One region of the Paenochrobactrum glaciei genome, then DNA from elsewhere that is predicted to be linked to it. Evidence: riboswitches for the same ligand, from Rfam matches in the RefSeq annotation. Region 1 holds a riboswitch; each other region holds the start of a gene.

Region 1 (5,321 bases):
CATTGGCAAAGCCATCCATATCAGGAGACTGCGCCAGATAACGGATGGTTGCGCCCGGATGTTTAAAAACTTCGCCACTGGTTGGTTCAACCATGCTGGCTGCAATTTTCAAAAGTGTGGATTTACCAGAACCATTACGTCCGACCAGCGCAATGCGCTCACCTTCACTGACCGACAAGCCAGCATCCTCAAGCAGCGGTGTGCCGCCAAATGTCAGTTTAATCTGGTCAAGACGTAAAAGTGGTGGTGGTGCCATGGATAATGATTACTTCTTTTCAGGTGCTTTTTACAAAAGCAAAGGTCAACTGCACTGCTTGTCGTCGAGAAAAAGCCTTCTGTCAAATAACGTCTCATTCCCTTAAGCAAAAACTAACCGGCACTTACCAAAAAACTGACTTTCGCGCACAAAAAAACAGGCCGGAAAATCCGACCTGTTTCTAATAATTTCAAGCCAGGCTTGCAAATAAATGACCGGTTAAGGTGCTATTATTGGCAAGGAGCTTCATAGACGCGGCCATATGGGTCGCGGTATTTGCAATATTGCACGCCATTGCGGGTTGTGGATGCACCCAGCAATGTACCGGCAACCGCACCAATAGCTGCACCGGTCAGCGCGCCACGGCCATTGCCGCCAATTGCACCACCAGCCAATGCACCAAGTGCTGCACCGCCAACACCATAACCAGCTGTGCGCTGCTCATTGGTTGTGCAAGCAGCGGTTGAGAATGCGAGCAATCCTGCGACTGCAATCATAGTAAGACGTGATTTCATGGAAGAAATCTCCCTTTATACGTTGAAAACCACCGACCTTGCGTCCCCAATTCGGCGCTTGCAGGTAGTCCTGCTACAACTAGCTTACATTATATTAGCTGTTGTTCGTCAAGTCTTTTCATGACAGTTTTGCAATAAGTATTGCGTGACCTAAACGCAAAGAAACACAAAGAGTTCCACGCACAACATTAGAAACTGTTAAAGACGAGCCTAAAGGCAGCGTAATTTTGTCTAAAGGCCATTCTGCTTGCTCAATTGTCAGGCCTTCAAGCTCTGAAAAGCTCAAAATACTGAAAACCGAACCATCCGGCAGATCGTATTGATAATTGCCCGGCACCAGCGGCATGGCTTCTTCAAAACCACTGGATAGCAAAATCTGACGCCCCTCAATGGCGTGTCTTGTGGCCATTGTCAGATGCAAAAGTGTGTGGTCAGTGCGCTCGCCACCAAAAGCACCGCACAGAATCACACGGGTTGCACCTAAACGATAGGCCTCGTTGAGCGCCAATTCGCCATCAGTCATATCCTTTGCAACCGGAAAAGTCTGGCGTGGCACGTCTTTGAATTTTTCCAGCAGATCAGCAGCGGTGGAATCAAAATCACCCAGCCATAATTCCGGCACCACACCTAAACTCAGCGCATGGCGCATACCGCCATCAGCAGCTAAAAAGCGTGCGCCCTTAATCTGGGCGCGCAAGCGATCCGTGACGGCCATATCGCCGCCGAGAAGAATGACAAATGTGCTCATGAAATTGCTCATAACATGCACATCCCGCCCCGAAAAGCTCCTTTACGCATGACTTGCGATAAGCCTTGGAAATGCTTAATATAAAGCTGCTCTAACGGGGTGCCTGCTGTTTTCACATCAGGCTGAGAGGCCGCTATATCCGGCTAACCCGCTGAACCTGATCCGGTTTGTACCGGCGGAGGGATTAGATGCTGTCAACTTCCGACGCATGATCCTTTTGAACCTGATAACTCAAGGAGACGCATTATGCGGCTGTTGTCTTTACTCGCCTCGTCCGCGGCCATCATGCTGAGCATGGCTCATGTAGCACAGGCAAAAGATACCCTCACCGTTTACACCTATGATAGTTTTACCTCCAAATGGGGGCCCGGACCTGTTGTAAAAGAAAATTTTGAAGCGGTCTGCGATTGCGAAGTTAAATTCGTAGCAGCAGCTGATGGTGTGGCACTGCTTAACCGGTTGAAACTGGAAGGCGCCAAAACCGAAGCCGACATCGTGCTTGGCCTCGACAATAACCTGATTGCGGATGCCCATAAATCAGGCCTTTTTGCTCCAAGTGGCATTGATCTGGCCCAAATCAATGTGCCTGGTGATTTTCAGGATGATGTTTTCGTACCCTATGATTACAGCTATTTCGCTGTTGTCTATGACAGCGAGAAAATGCAAAATCCGCCTAAAAGCCTGAAAGAACTGGTTGAGGGCGATGCGTCTCAAAAAATCGTACTGCAAGATCCCCGTACCTCGACCCCCGGTCTTGGCATGCTGCTCTGGATGAAGGCAGTTTACGGTGATGAAGCCGCTGATAAATGGGAGCAATTGCAAAAGCGCATCCTCACCGTCACACCGGGCTGGTCTGAAGCTTATGGCCTGTTCACCAAAGGCGAAGCGCCGATGGTGCTTTCTTACACCACCTCACCCGCCTATCATGTGATCGCTGACAAGACCAACCGCTATCAGGCATTGGCTTTCGAAGAAGGGCATTATTTGCAGGTGGAAGTGGCTGGCATGACCAAAACGGGTGAGAAAAACCCGCTCGCCAAACAGTTTTTGGCTTTCATGCTTGAACCCGGTTTTCAGGATGCCATCCCGGAAACCAACTGGATGTTCCCTGTAGCCAAAACATCCAAGCCGCTTGATCCGGCCTTTGATGCGCTGGTAAAACCTGCAAAAACCTTGCAAATCTCATCCGAAGATGTCGCCGCCAATCGTAAAGACTGGATCGACGAATGGCTGAACGCCTCAAGTAAATAAAAGCGGATAAATGCAAGTGCGCCGATATAAATCTTCCATCATAAAACCTCTCAGCGGGAGCTTTGCTCTCGCCTTTTTGGGGCTATTGGCAGGCGGCGCACTTTTATCACTTGCATGGTTAGCCGTTGGCGAAGGCTCGGTCTTTGCCAATTTTGATGCCTATGTCTGGCGCATCACACGTTTCACGCTTTTACAGGCATTGCTTTCCAGCCTGCTGTCTGTCGCTGTCGCAATTCCGCTGGCACGTGCTTTACATGCATCGCATGACTTTTATGGCCGCGCCCTTATTTTGCGGCTCTTTACCCTGCCTTTGGTGCTGCCTTCGCTGGTAGCTATTTTAGGTATCACCGCCATTTATGGCCGCAACGGCCTGATCGCTTATCTTTTTGATTTGAGCGGCAGTTCCTTTGTGCCCAATATATACGGCCTTACCGGTATTTTGCTGGCACATGTATTTTTCAATATGCCGCTGGCAGTAAGGCTGATTTTAGCCAATCTGGAAACCATCCCAGCGGATTACTGGAAACTATCCGCACAATTGGGCATGAGCAATTTTGCGCGTTTCCGGCTGATTGAATGGCCTGTCATCCGGCGCAATCTTTCCGGTATTACCGGTTTGATTTTCATGCTCTGCATCACTTCCTTCACTACCGTTTTAACCCTTGGCGGCGGCCCGCGTGCCACCACACTGGAAGTTGCGATTTATCAAGCACTGCATTTTGATTTTGATCTGACCCGCGCTGTAGCCCTCACACTGATGCAGCTTATTTTGACACTTTCGGTTCTGGCACTGTTACGTTTTTTCGGACGCCCGAGCGAAGAGGGATTTTCACTGCAAATAACAGCCAAGCGCTATGACAATGTCAAAATACAAACACGTCTTTGTAATTACGCCATCATTCTGATTGGCTTTGTTTTTATTGCCAGTCCGGTGGTTGGCATTGTGGCTTCTTCTTTCATGGCCGATTTTTCACGACTGCTCAGTGAAGCGGCTGTGTGGAATGCGATTTTCACCAGTCTCTGGCTTGGCGCTTCATCGGCATGTTTATCAGTGCTGCTTTCCTTCGCGCTGGTCATTGCGCGTGAATATAGCGCAAGCCAAACACTGAACATCAAACCACGCTCCTTAACGCGCTTCTATCAAAATGCGCTTGAAACCGGCTCCAGCCTGATACTGGTTGTACCGCCGATTATCTTAGGCGCAGGCTGGTTCATTCTGTTGCGCAATTTCGGTAACCCGTTTTCTTTTGCAGCAGCAATGGTCATTACCGTCAATGCAGCAATGGCGATGCCTTTTGCCGTGCGTCTCATCCGCCCTGCATGGGACAATGCCGCCGCTAATCACAATCAATTATGCGCGCAACTAGGAATTTCAGGCATCAGCCGTTTACGCCTGATCGACTGGCCGGTAATGCGTCAACCAGCCATTATCGCCTTTGCTTTTGCCTTTGCACTCTCTTTGGGCGATCTTGGCACCATTGCGCTTTTTGGCAGTGATGCGCTCACGACACTGCCCTATTTGTTACTGCAACGCATGGGCAGTTATCGCACTCTTGATGCTGCGGGGCTTGCGCTTATCTTAAGTGTACTCTGCCTTTTCCTGATGATGATTGCCGATCGCACGGCCAAGGCCAATCTTAATAAGAAAGCTGATTAATGCCGATTATCATTGATGATGTGCTGTTTAACTATGGTGAAATGCAGATGCACTTTGACACAAAGCTGCCTGCAAACCGTATCACATCCATTATCGGCCCCAGCGGTTCGGGTAAATCAACCCTGCTCAACATCATTGCCGGTTTTGAAAAACCGCTAAGCGGCAAGGTGATGATTGATGGTGAGGATATGAGCAATCTTGCACCATCTGAGCGCCCCGTCTCGATGGTGTTTCAGGATAATAATCTGTTTGCCCATCTGGATGTGGCACAAAATGTCGGGCTTGGCCGTTCCAGCCGTTTGAAATTAACACCATCCGACCATATCGCTGTTTCAAAAGCCATTGAGCGCGTCGGTTTAAATGGCAAAGAACATCGCAAGCCTGAAGCTCTGTCGGGCGGTGAGCGCCAGCGTGTCGCCATAGCGCGTGCACTTGTGCGTCAAAAGCCGGTTTTATTGCTGGATGAAGCCTTTGCCTCATTGGGGCCTGCTCTTCGCCACCAAATGCTTGATCTGATTGATGCGCTGCAACAAGAAAATGCCATGAGCGTTTTGATGGTAACGCACACGCCGGAAGATGCCCTGCGCCTGAAAACATGGCTGATTTTTATTGAAAATGGCCACATCAGTGCAACCGGAGAAGCAGCCGAACTGCTCTCGCCTTCCGGGCCGCAAGCCTTGCAGCATTATATGGGCAACCAGAGATAAGCCTTGAGCCGGTCAAGGCTTATCCTTCTCTCATACAACGAAATATTAATGTCATGGTTACCTGTGACACACTGGACACTTGGCCGTTAAATAATTAAATTGGCAGCAGATTATTCGCGTCAAAGCTGCCTACTTGCATGAAGCTGACATTAAAAAAACAATATTCATGCAACTTAACTCAGTCAGA
Region 2 (5,321 bases), on a different contig from region 1:
AACTGGCGTGGCTCCCCACCTGCCGCCGGCTGCATCCACACCTGCATCATTCCGCTTTGATCACTCAAATAAACCAGCCATGCACCATCCGTGGAAAATGCTGGTTTGACCGCCTTACAAATATCAATGTAATCAATCATCGAAATTGATTTATCGCCGCTACCCATAACTATCCTACCCGTTTTATAAAAATTCTCTATTGCGGTTTAAGCCGCTATAGCGGCCATTGCGCAATTCACGCGATATTTACCGCCAGACGTTCAGTCGCCTTTGTCAGCGCCTCCATCATCGGCCCGACAGTGGCCTGATGATTAGCCAATGTAACAATCGTGAAATTGGCTTCCGGCCATGCTTGTTTCAGTTTCCACGCCGTCATCATCGGCGTCACCGTGTCGTAACGCGCCTGTACAATTTCCGCCGGTATATGGCGGATCTTATCGATATTATCGGTCAGATAATTTGCCGGCAGAAAGGCACGATTGATCGAATAATGCGTGAAAATTTTTGACACCGCCAAAGCAGCCTGCGGATTAAGCAGTTTTGCCACATGATCAGAGCTTGGCTCAAAGGTCTGGGTGCGGGCTGAAAATCCGCGCAAAGCTTGCGCGGCCGCCATTTCTTGGCTTTCATCACCAGATGTCAAACGCTTATAATAAGCGCTCAACAGATCACCGCGTTCTTCTTCAGGTAAAAATTCCGCAAATTCCTGCCAAAAGTCTGGGAAAATTGCGCGGGAACCATGAAACCACCACGCCACATCTTCATCACCGGCAAGAAAAATACCGTGAATGCGAAAGCCCAGACATCTTTCAGGATGCGCAATCCCATAAGCCAATGACAAGCACGAGCCCCAGGAACCGCCGGTCACAACCCAGCGATCAATATTTAAATGCGCGCGAATGGCTTCAATATCGCCAATCAGTTTTTGCGTATTGTTATTTTCAAGTTCGGCAAAAGGTGTGGACTGACCACAGCCGCGCTGGTCAAATGTGACGACATAATAAGTATCAGGATCAAAGCTCTCGACCGAACGGGCAGATGCACCAGCGCCCGGACCACCATGCAGAAACACCGCTGGAATACCTTGCGGGTTGCCATAAGTATAGACAGCCAATTCATGCCCGTCACCAACCGCCAGACGAAATTCTGCATGCGTTAATGCCATTATGTCCCCCAAAACCAATCCGTTAAAAACAGATCTGCCGCATAAAACTTTTTACAGCCGCAGCTCTAATGCCTCCACCTAGAGCAACGAGCGTCCATTTTAGTGCCAAGAAAACAAGGACAATACCAATGCAAAATCAGACTAGTTATTCTGAATTGGAATAGTATGATAGATTATTCCAATTTATTTTGCTCACAAATCAACGGTTAAACAACTATGGATTGCACCAATGCAGTGCATTAAAAATAAGATCATACAGCAAGTTTTCTGGGGGAAAATGCAACGAAACGCCTTCCTTTTTATAAATATTACCGACACGCAATATGCACCAGAAAAACGTAAAAAGCCTTATAATGCAAAGCTTTCAATGCGCACGACCTTAATTAGTTATCACTAAAAAATAAAACAAACCATTAGCGCGCGCTAAAATCTTATATCTGAAAAATTGCCCACAAATCGGAATTTAAGAATAATCGTATATTCTAAATTTGCATAAGCCCATCCCTTCTTTCGCTAAGGGAGATGCAATTTACAATTGTCCGGTTATCAACAAAGAACTAAACTAAAAACAGAAACTGTGACTAAAATTAAAGTGAGTGTACATGGAACTGAAGTGGCTGAAAGATTTTGTTTCACTTGCACAATATTCCAGCTTTTCTCGCGCTGCTCAGGAACGGAACATCACGCAATCTGCGCTCAGCCGCCGCATCCGTCAGCTTGAAAACTGGGTCGGCATGCCTTTGATTGACCGTAGCAGCAATCCGATTAAGCTGACAGCGGCAGGTGCAAGTTTTTTGCCCTCTGCCCATGATGCCATTGATCTTTTATATAACTCCAGAAAATGGCTTTATGAGCAGTATAATCCCGTCTGGGAAGTGCTCTCTTTCGCAACGTTAAACAGCTTATCTTTAAGTTTCTTCCCGCTTTGGATGGCTGACATGGAAGCTGTTGGCGATGAATTTCGTGTGCGTTTTACTGATCCACACGCCTCATTTTTAGGAAATATGTCAACATTGGTACATGGCCAATGCGACTTTTTCCTGACCTATGCTCTTGATGATGTAAAGCAAATGGAAGACTTGAAAAAATTTCCATTTTTGTCGGTTGGCATGGAGCGCGTTATTGCAGTCAGTGCGCCTAATCGCGACGGCAGCCCTATGCACAGCCTCACCAAGAGCTATCTACCGACACATTTTTTAAGCTATCGCAGCAATGCATTTTTCTCCCTTGCATTGCAGCATTTAATTGAGAAACGGCAATATAATCTTCATTCTGTCTATGAAAACGGAATGTCCAGCGCACTTAAAGCAATGGCTATTTCCGGTCATGGCGTCACATGGGTTCCACAAAGCCTGGTCAATGACGAACTGAGCCGTGGGTTACTGGTTCGTGCTGGCACGACCGAAGATGATCTTTTAGTGGAAATCCGTATTTACCGAACACATAATTTCCGCAATCAGCAAGCAGAAAAATTCTGGCGCCGCGCCTCATATCTCACAACTTTAAAAGCCGAAAAAGCACTGCCTGCTGGTTAAAGATCAGGCCAGACGATATTCATCACCGCCTGACCTGACCTTTATTAATTATGCGTATTCTTGATAAGCTGCATCAAAAAATGCCAGTTCAAGCTGAACAGCGCGCGTGAAAAAGTCTTTACTGCACTCCACCTCTGTCGGACCAACGCGATCAAGTTCACCGCGTAAGAACGCAACAAAATCGCAAAAAAATGGATTATCATGCAAGGTAATCCATTCAGCATGCACAAAATTATCCGGCAGAGCCTTATCACGATCTGACGCCCACTCCAGATAAAGCCATTCTGCTACATTGAGAACGGACAAAATAGCGGCATAAGAACGGGTCTCGGCAGCTTCGCGCATAATTGCCTGAAAACCTTTAGTTGGCTGACTATCAGGAATAGCAGCTCTCATGTCAGCACTCACACCAAGCGCTTCAAAAGCACGTAAGAAATAAGTGTTTTCATCACTTGAAACCATGCCCGCAAATTGGCCGAAACGTAAACGCGCTTCGAAAGTATCAGCCGTTGCAATCGCTGCACCCAGCAATGTGAGGAAACTATCCAAGAACCGATGGTCCTGTATCAAATAGGCTGCCATCACTTCATCGCTGATTGTGCCTGCATGCAATTCCTGCACAAAACGATGATCAACCGCTTGTGACCAGAGCGGCTGGCTGCTGTTTTTTAAGATTTCAGTAAAGCGTTCAGTCATAATGCTGCCTTTTCAAGGTTGGCTGCAAGACCGACAAGTTTTTATTCATAAACGGCCTCGCAAAGAGGCCGGCAAAAGGCAGGCTTTTGTTCCCATCCCTTCGCCGGCATGATCCGGATCAGGTTCGAAGGGTCACTGCGCTTTTGATAATAGCAATATCTCAGCCCCTTGACGGGACACCCCTTGGTCTGTCCATGAGTAAGGCTATGACCACGATCCGTCAAGCATCTGACCTAAAGTTTAATAATTACTGAGCCGAAGCGGGCTCCTGAACAGGCACGCTGACATCCGGTACTTTGTCATCATTGGCAAATGAATGATTACTCTCCGATGTAATGCGTCCGTAAGCTTCCACACCCACCCAAACAAGAACTGCCAATAACAGGCTGCACAGCAAAACAACCAACACAGAGACACCCTTGCGCCCCTGTCGCGCATCCTCTGCAGGAACTTTTTTCATTGCATCCTCCTGTTTTTGAATATTTACGTTCAAAAGCGAGGAGTGGCTGAGAAATATGCATCATGGCGCATCTCTTTTCTCAAGCCACTTCAATTTTTCGATGACTTCAATCATCAGCAGGAACGCTCTGTCAGCGCATATTCAGAAGCTTCTGTCTTTCAAGCTCTACGTCTTCAGGCGTATATGGAGCGGACGTATGATCAAAACGCTCCCATCCTTGCTCACGATAATATTGGCGCCGCGCATTCACATCAACACCACCAGCATCTGCTAGAATACGTCGAGCAACCGGTGCTTTTTCATCGTCAACTTTCACTGATACTATAGCACCGCCACGACGAACACCCTCAGCATAAACATGAGCCTCGTCATCAGGCACACCGCTGTCAATAAGTGCGCCGATCAATCCCCCTGCTGCACCACCAGCTACGGCTCCGCCAACAGCGCCTGCAAGGGTGGCAGATAGCCATCCGGCCGCAACGACAGGGCCAACTCCAGGAATTGCAATCATGCCAAGACCAGCAAGCAATCCTCCACCTGCACCAAGTGCAGCGCCCACTCCGGCACCGACACCTGCACCTTCTCCGGCTTCGCTTCGGTTTTCGGCATGGTGCGAAACAATACTAATATCTTTGTATGGTATACCCGCTGCTTCAAGTTGAATAACTACACTCTTTGCAGCGTCGTAATTATCGAATAACTGATTAAGCGTTTTCATAATAATCTCCCGTTGTATTAACCTGAAGTGATGTTGCCCTGATAATCCATCTTGATCATCACTGGCGTTCCATTTTTTTCACCGGCCGCATGCCACACACCTTCATCATCGAGGGTGAGCCCCATCACATTGGTAAACCCCGCTTCTTCCATCCGGCTTTTCGCCTGATCTTGAGTGAAGCTATTTTCACCTTTAACGGGTGCTGACGGATTGGCTTGATCCGGCATAACAACTGCTGGCTTATCTGTGGTTGGTGTCGTCTGTGCCTGCCCTAATGTTGGGATACAAATGCAAGCAGCTACGAGCGTCATAGTTTTATAATTCATGATCAGCTCCTGTGTTTGTCACTGCATTTCAGTGATATTTGGTAAACACATGAGCTTTGAAAATTGTTCCTGAATTTTTATTCACAACAAGTTACATAAACAAAAATATCTTTATTTTATATAGAGTTATGATTTTTCTTCAAAATACTATGAACCATTTTGAAGCTGCCGCGTTGGTTTAATACCCTCATAAAGCAAAGGAGAAGATCAATGGATTGGAACCGTATCGAAGGTAATTGGAAACAGGTTAAAGGCAAAGTTAAAGAGCAATGGGGAAAGCTCACAGACGATGACCTCGATCAAATTCAAGGCCGCCGGGAACAGCTCGAAGGTAAAATTCAAGAACGCTACGGCATTGAAAAAGACCGCGTCAAGAATGAGATAGATAGCTGGTACAACAATCAGAATTGGTAATTAAAAA
Region 3 (5,321 bases), on a different contig from region 1:
CGCACCAATGATGAGAACATGTGCATTTTCCAAGCGCTTTTGGCGCTCGATGCCCATCTCTTCCACAATGATCTGTCTGGCGTAGCGGCTCATTTTACATAAGCTTCCGTCAGTTTCAGCCATTCCTGCACGCGTTGTTCAGGGCTGGCATTGAGCGTGATATCAGTCACTGCCGCAACAATATCTGCACCATGTTCAAAAACACCGGTAGCGCGATCAAGGCTGATGCCACCAATGCCGACAAGCGGCATGTCTGCCACTTTATCTTTCCAGATACGGACACGTTCCAAGCCTTGCGGCTCCCAGATCATCTTTTTCAAAATCGTCGGATAGACGGGGCCAAGTGCGACATAATCAGGTTTAAGCGCTAATGCGCGTTCCAGCTCTTTTTCATTATGGGTGCTGACGCCAAGTTTGAGATTGGCTGCGCGGATGGCGGCAATATCAGCCTCATCCAGATCCTCCTGACCGAGATGGATGTAATCGCAACCTTCATCAATGGCGAGCTGCCAATAATCATTGACGATGAGCTGGCATTGATGCGCATCACAAATGGTTTTGGCAGCACGGATTTCTGTGCGCAATTCAGGTAAAGTTTTATCTTTGACGCGCAATTGCACCAGTTTAATGCCAAGCGGCACCAGACGTTCCAACCATTGAGCGCTGTCGAAAATCGGATAAAAAGGATGAAGTGCCATTTTAGAAAAATGCCTTTCCCATCAAAGGTGTGGAAGGAGCTGCCATGTCGCGCGGTTCAATCGGATCGGCTTCTACCGCCAGATGTCCCGCTTCAACGGCAAGCGCAAAGCTTTTGGCCATGCGAACCGGATCACCGGCCTTGGCCACGGCTGTGTTGAGAAGCACCGCGTCATAACCCAGTTCCATTGCCTGTGCAGCATGGGAAGGAACGCCGATACCGGCATCAACAATCAGCGGAATGTCGGGGAAATGTGCCCGCAAGGTTTTTAAAGCATAGGGGTTGTTGAGGCCGCGTCCCGAGCCAATCGGTGCGCCCCACGGCATCAGCACTTTGCATCCGGCTTGCAGCAGCTTTTCGGCAACGACCAGATCGTCGTTCATATAAGGGAAAACTTCAAAACCTTCATTGACCAGAATGCGCGCGGCTTCCACCAGCCCGAACGGATCCGGCTGCAATGTGTCCTGCTCGCCGATCACTTCCAGTTTGATCCATGATGTGCCAAAAATCTCGCGTGCCATTTGAGCGGTGGTAACGGCTTCGCGGGCTGTATGGCATCCGGCGGTATTGGGCAAAACATGCACGCCCAGTTCTTTGATCAATGACCAGAAACTTTGTCCCGCACGCTCAAACCCGCTTTCACGGCGTAGGGATACAGTGACAATATCTGTGCCCGATGCCTTGACCGCTTCGCCTAAAATGGCAGGCGAAGGATAAAGGGCAGTGCCCAATAGCAAACGGCTGGTGACTGTTTTGTCATAGAGTTTGAGCATGTCACCCTCCTTGCATCGGTGCCAGAACTTCAATCTGGTCACCGGCAGAAAGTGGTGTTTTCTCACGCATGTCAGCGCTGACAAATTCGCCATTGAGAGCGGTCGCTACCACTGCATCGCTCAAATCAATCTCAGCGAGTAATTCGTTTAAGTTGCTGGCGCTGGTCTGGTGGATTTGGCCGTTCAGAGAAATATTCATGAGGAGCACTCCATGAGCTCAGGCATGTTTTGCGGATTTTCCACCGCTTCACGCACCATTTTTGCTAAGCTTGGCGACATCAAAAATCCGTGCCGGTAAAAGCCGTTGACATAAAGCTTGGTGCCTTGGCGGCGTATTTTGGGCAAATTGTCGTTAAAGGCAGGGCGGGCATCGACGCCGGTTTCCAGCACTTCACTTTCAGCGAATGCGGGGTGCAGCGCATAGGCCGCGCCCAAAAGTTCCAAGGTGGAGCGCACGCTGATATGGGGGCTGGCTTCTGTTTCCAGCATCGTTGCACCCACCATATGCACACCATCCCCACGCGGCACGATATAGAGCGGAATGCGCGGATGCAGCAGCCGCACGGGGCGGGTGAGGTTAATGTCACGAGAGCGGATCATCAGCATTTCGCCTTTGACACCGCGCAGATCATTTAAATCGTCCTGCGCCCGAAGTCCGCGACAATCAATGGTCAGATCACTGTCGATTTTAATGGTGTCTGCATCGGTTCCAAGCTGAAAGCGCACACCCTTTTGACGCAAATTTTCGGCCAGTTCCGGTAAGGCGCGGCGCGGGTTGAGGTGGCCTTCATGCTCGAAAAACAGACCTTGGTTAAAGCGATTGCCAAGATCAGGCTCGAGTTCTTCAATGCGAGATGCTTCGATTAATTCATGATGGCTGGTGCGGCGCGAAAAACGGCGTAATTCGCTGGCATCGCGGGTGTGAGAAAGCACCAATGTGCCGCGTCGCTCAACGCCGCTGACATGGTTTTCCCACCAGTTGAGCGCTTGCTGGCCAAAGCGTACGATTTGTTCGGGTGCACTTTCGCCCTCACACCATGGCGCCAGCATACCACCGGCAAACCATGAGCAGGCATCTTCGCCAATGCGCTCACTGCGTGCAATCACTTGCACATCATGGCCTTGGGTATTGAGTTCAGCGGCAACTGTTAGCCCTGCCACTCCGGCGCCGATTATGGTGATTTTCATGGCGCTACCTGTGCAGAATTAGCCCACAAATCATAAAAGTGATGGACGGGCCCGTGACCGCTGCCGATCTTTAACTGATCGGCGGCCAAAATTGCCTGATGCAGATAATCATGCGCCTCCTGAAAAGCCTGAGCTAAATCTAGCCCGTATCCAAGCTTTGCCGCGAGTGCCGCCGATAATGTGCAGCCGGTGCCATGGGTGTTTTTAGTGTGGATGCGCGGGGCAGAAATGGCAAATGTCGGCTGATCTGGTGTGATGAGGAGATCGGTGCAAACCTCACCTTCCGCATGGCCGCCTTTCATCAAAACTGCTTTAGCACCTAAGCAAAGCAGTGCGCGGCCTTGTGCTTCGGCTTCCTCATCGCTTTGCGCTTCATCCATATCCAGCAGACAGGCAGCTTCGGGACGGTTCGGCGTTATCAGCGTTGCCAGCGGGATCAGTTTTTGACGCAATACATCAATGGCGGTTTCGCTGAGCAGGCGATTGCCGGATTTGGCTACCATCACCGGATCAAGCACGACCGGCCCTTGGAAGTGTTTCAACCCTTCCATCACGGTTTCAATGGTTTCGGGTTGCGAGAGCATGCCGATTTTTACCGCATCGACTTTCAGATCGCTAAAGACTGCATCCATCTGACCGCGAATGATTGTTGGTGTCATATCCATCACATCGCTGACACCGCAGGTGTTTTGCGCGGTGATCGCAGTGATGACACTGGCGCCATAGGTTTTAAGCGCGGAAAAGGCTTTCAAATCGGCCTGAATACCGGCGCCGCCGCTGCTGTCAGAGCCAGCAATGGTCACGCAGATCGGAACTGAACTGATAGTGGAAGATGTATCTAACCGTCTCGTCATGTCGTTTCTCTTCTCTGAACAGAAAGTGAAACATCATGACTGGCTGAAGCTTGTATTTTGCTTCTATTAGAAAATTTGCCTGTTGTTCAGACCAATTTCCATTACGCCCGTACGTGACGCGCCAAATTCCGTTCCCTACGCAGGTATTACCCGGATCAGGTTCAATGGGTTAGCGTTTGTCACGCCTCTCAGTCCTTCGACACCCCAACGAATATTTGCTGCCCTCATGAGTAGAATTTAAAATCAGATTGGTCAAGCCCGTGGTCAAAGCATCAAAATGCTTCAGAAATGCGCCCGTAATTTTTCTTCAAAAAAGCTCTTGACCTTCCAATGATGGGAAGGATTAATTTAAACGCCATGATGAACTGCTTATGCGGTTGCTTTTGATAATCACGATTGTGCTTGAAAGCGTTAATTGCATAGGCACAATGATGTGGCAGGGGATGTCCTATGAGCCAGAATAATGACAGACAGTTAGCAGGCAATGCCTTGTTAACAAAGTATAATTTCAATGTAGACGGCATGACCTGTGCCTCTTGTGTGGGGCGTGTGGAGCGTGCACTGACAGGCACTCAAGGTGTGGAAAAAGCAACCGTTAATCTGATGACGGAACGCGCCCATATTGAGGTGAGTGACAGCAAAATTACAGCAGATGATTTGGTCAAAATCATCGGTGGTGCAGGTTACAAAGCCGAGCTGATTGATGAACAAAAGCCGGTGGAAGCGCCGAAAAGCTCTGGTTGCGGCTGCGGCTCTAAAAAGGCTGCTAGTGCGCAAACATGTGAGTTCGAAGTCAAACCTGCTGCCGCTTCGGCAGCGACCGCAGCATCGCAAAAGTTTGACTTAAACATTGAAGGCATGACCTGCGCTTCTTGTGTCGGCAATGTTGAACGTGCCTTGCAAGCTGTTGAAGGCGTTGCATCAGCCAGCGTTAACCTTGCCACTGAGCGGGCGCAGATTATGGCTGACGGCGCGTGGGTAAACACGAACAAGCTGATTGAAGCTGTGGCAAAAGCTGGCTATCAGGCACGTGAAGCCGATGTTGCCGCCAAGCAATCTGCTGGCGAAATGCGCGCCCAAAAACGCGAAAAAGAAGCGCAAACCTTACAGCGTCAAACCTTACTTGCTGTGCTGCTGACCCTGCCGGTCTTCATTATGGAAATGGGTTCGCATCTGATCCCGGGCGTGCATATGTTGATTGATCACACAATCGGCATGCAAAATAGCTGGTATCTTCAGTTTGTGCTGACAACATTGGTGCTGTTCGGGCCAGGCTTGCGTTTTTTCAAGCTTGGTATTCCTGCACTTTTGAAAGCCGCACCGGACATGAACTCGCTGGTCGCGGTTGGTACACTGGCCGCCTGGGGCTTTTCAACGGTGGCTACTTTTATGCCTTCCGTTTTGCCTGAAGGCACGGTGAATGTCTATTTTGAAGCCGCAGCCGTCATTGTCGCACTGATCCTGCTTGGTCGTTATCTGGAAGCGCGTGCCAAGGGCAGAACCAGTGCGGCTATCAGCCGTCTGGTTGATTTGCAGGCGAAAACTGCACGCGTTTTGCGTAATAACAAGGTGGTTGATGTGCCGTTGGAAGATGTGCGCGTGGGCGACCATGTGCAGGTCAGGCCGGGTGAAAAAGTACCTGTTGACGGTAGTGTCATTGAGGGTTCTTCTTATATTGATGAATCCATGATTACCGGTGAACCGGTGCCGGTTGTTAAAGAAATAGGCGCGGAAGTGGTTGGCGGCACTATCAATAAATCCGGCTCTTTTACCTATCAGGCAACCAAAGTTGGCAGTGATATGGTGATC

Evidence for each region. Region 1 has a riboswitch for thiamine pyrophosphate ahead of thiB (thiamine ABC transporter substrate binding subunit). Riboswitches for the same ligand answer to the same signal wherever they lie in the genome.
Region 2: linked by a shared signal. The riboswitch ahead of ABDZ76_RS11000 (TenA family protein) and the one ahead of thiB (thiamine ABC transporter substrate binding subunit) in region 1 are both predicted to bind thiamine pyrophosphate.
Region 3: linked by a shared signal. The riboswitch ahead of thiD (bifunctional hydroxymethylpyrimidine kinase/phosphomethylpyrimidine kinase) and the one ahead of thiB (thiamine ABC transporter substrate binding subunit) in region 1 are both predicted to bind thiamine pyrophosphate.

Annotation. Positions count from the first base shown of each region.
Region 1 covers NZ_BAAADE010000005.1:77,554-82,874, reverse strand. Annotated here, with positions in the region: gene ABDZ76_RS12820 (ABC-F family ATP-binding cassette domain-containing protein) at 1-256, opposite strand, end outside; gene ABDZ76_RS12815 (YMGG-like glycine zipper-containing protein) at 487-771, opposite strand; gene ABDZ76_RS12810 (thiamine diphosphokinase) at 890-1,519, opposite strand; TPP riboswitch at 1,605-1,720, shown strand; gene thiB (thiamine ABC transporter substrate binding subunit) at 1,766-2,770, shown strand; gene thiP (thiamine/thiamine pyrophosphate ABC transporter permease) at 2,781-4,427, shown strand; gene ABDZ76_RS12795 (thiamine ABC transporter ATP-binding protein) at 4,427-5,134, shown strand.
Region 2 covers NZ_BAAADE010000003.1:308,091-313,411, reverse strand. Annotated here, with positions in the region: gene ABDZ76_RS11015 (S9 family peptidase) at 1-167, opposite strand, end outside; gene pip (prolyl aminopeptidase) at 236-1,165, opposite strand; gene ABDZ76_RS11005 (LysR family transcriptional regulator) at 1,768-2,700, shown strand; gene ABDZ76_RS11000 (TenA family protein) at 2,749-3,396, opposite strand; TPP riboswitch at 3,475-3,590, opposite strand; gene ABDZ76_RS10995 (hypothetical protein) at 3,644-3,856, opposite strand; gene ABDZ76_RS10990 (hypothetical protein) at 3,987-4,574, opposite strand; gene ABDZ76_RS10985 (PepSY domain-containing protein) at 4,592-4,900, opposite strand; gene ABDZ76_RS10980 (CsbD family protein) at 5,111-5,314, shown strand.
Region 3 covers NZ_BAAADE010000001.1:814,786-820,106, reverse strand. Annotated here, with positions in the region: gene ABDZ76_RS03915 (ThiF family adenylyltransferase) at 1-93, opposite strand, end outside; gene ABDZ76_RS03910 (thiamine phosphate synthase) at 90-698, opposite strand; gene ABDZ76_RS03905 (thiazole synthase) at 700-1,470, opposite strand; gene thiS (sulfur carrier protein ThiS) at 1,472-1,669, opposite strand; gene ABDZ76_RS03895 (FAD-dependent oxidoreductase) at 1,666-2,658, opposite strand; gene thiD (bifunctional hydroxymethylpyrimidine kinase/phosphomethylpyrimidine kinase) at 2,655-3,512, opposite strand; TPP riboswitch at 3,628-3,729, opposite strand; gene ABDZ76_RS03885 (heavy metal translocating P-type ATPase) at 3,963-5,321, shown strand, end outside.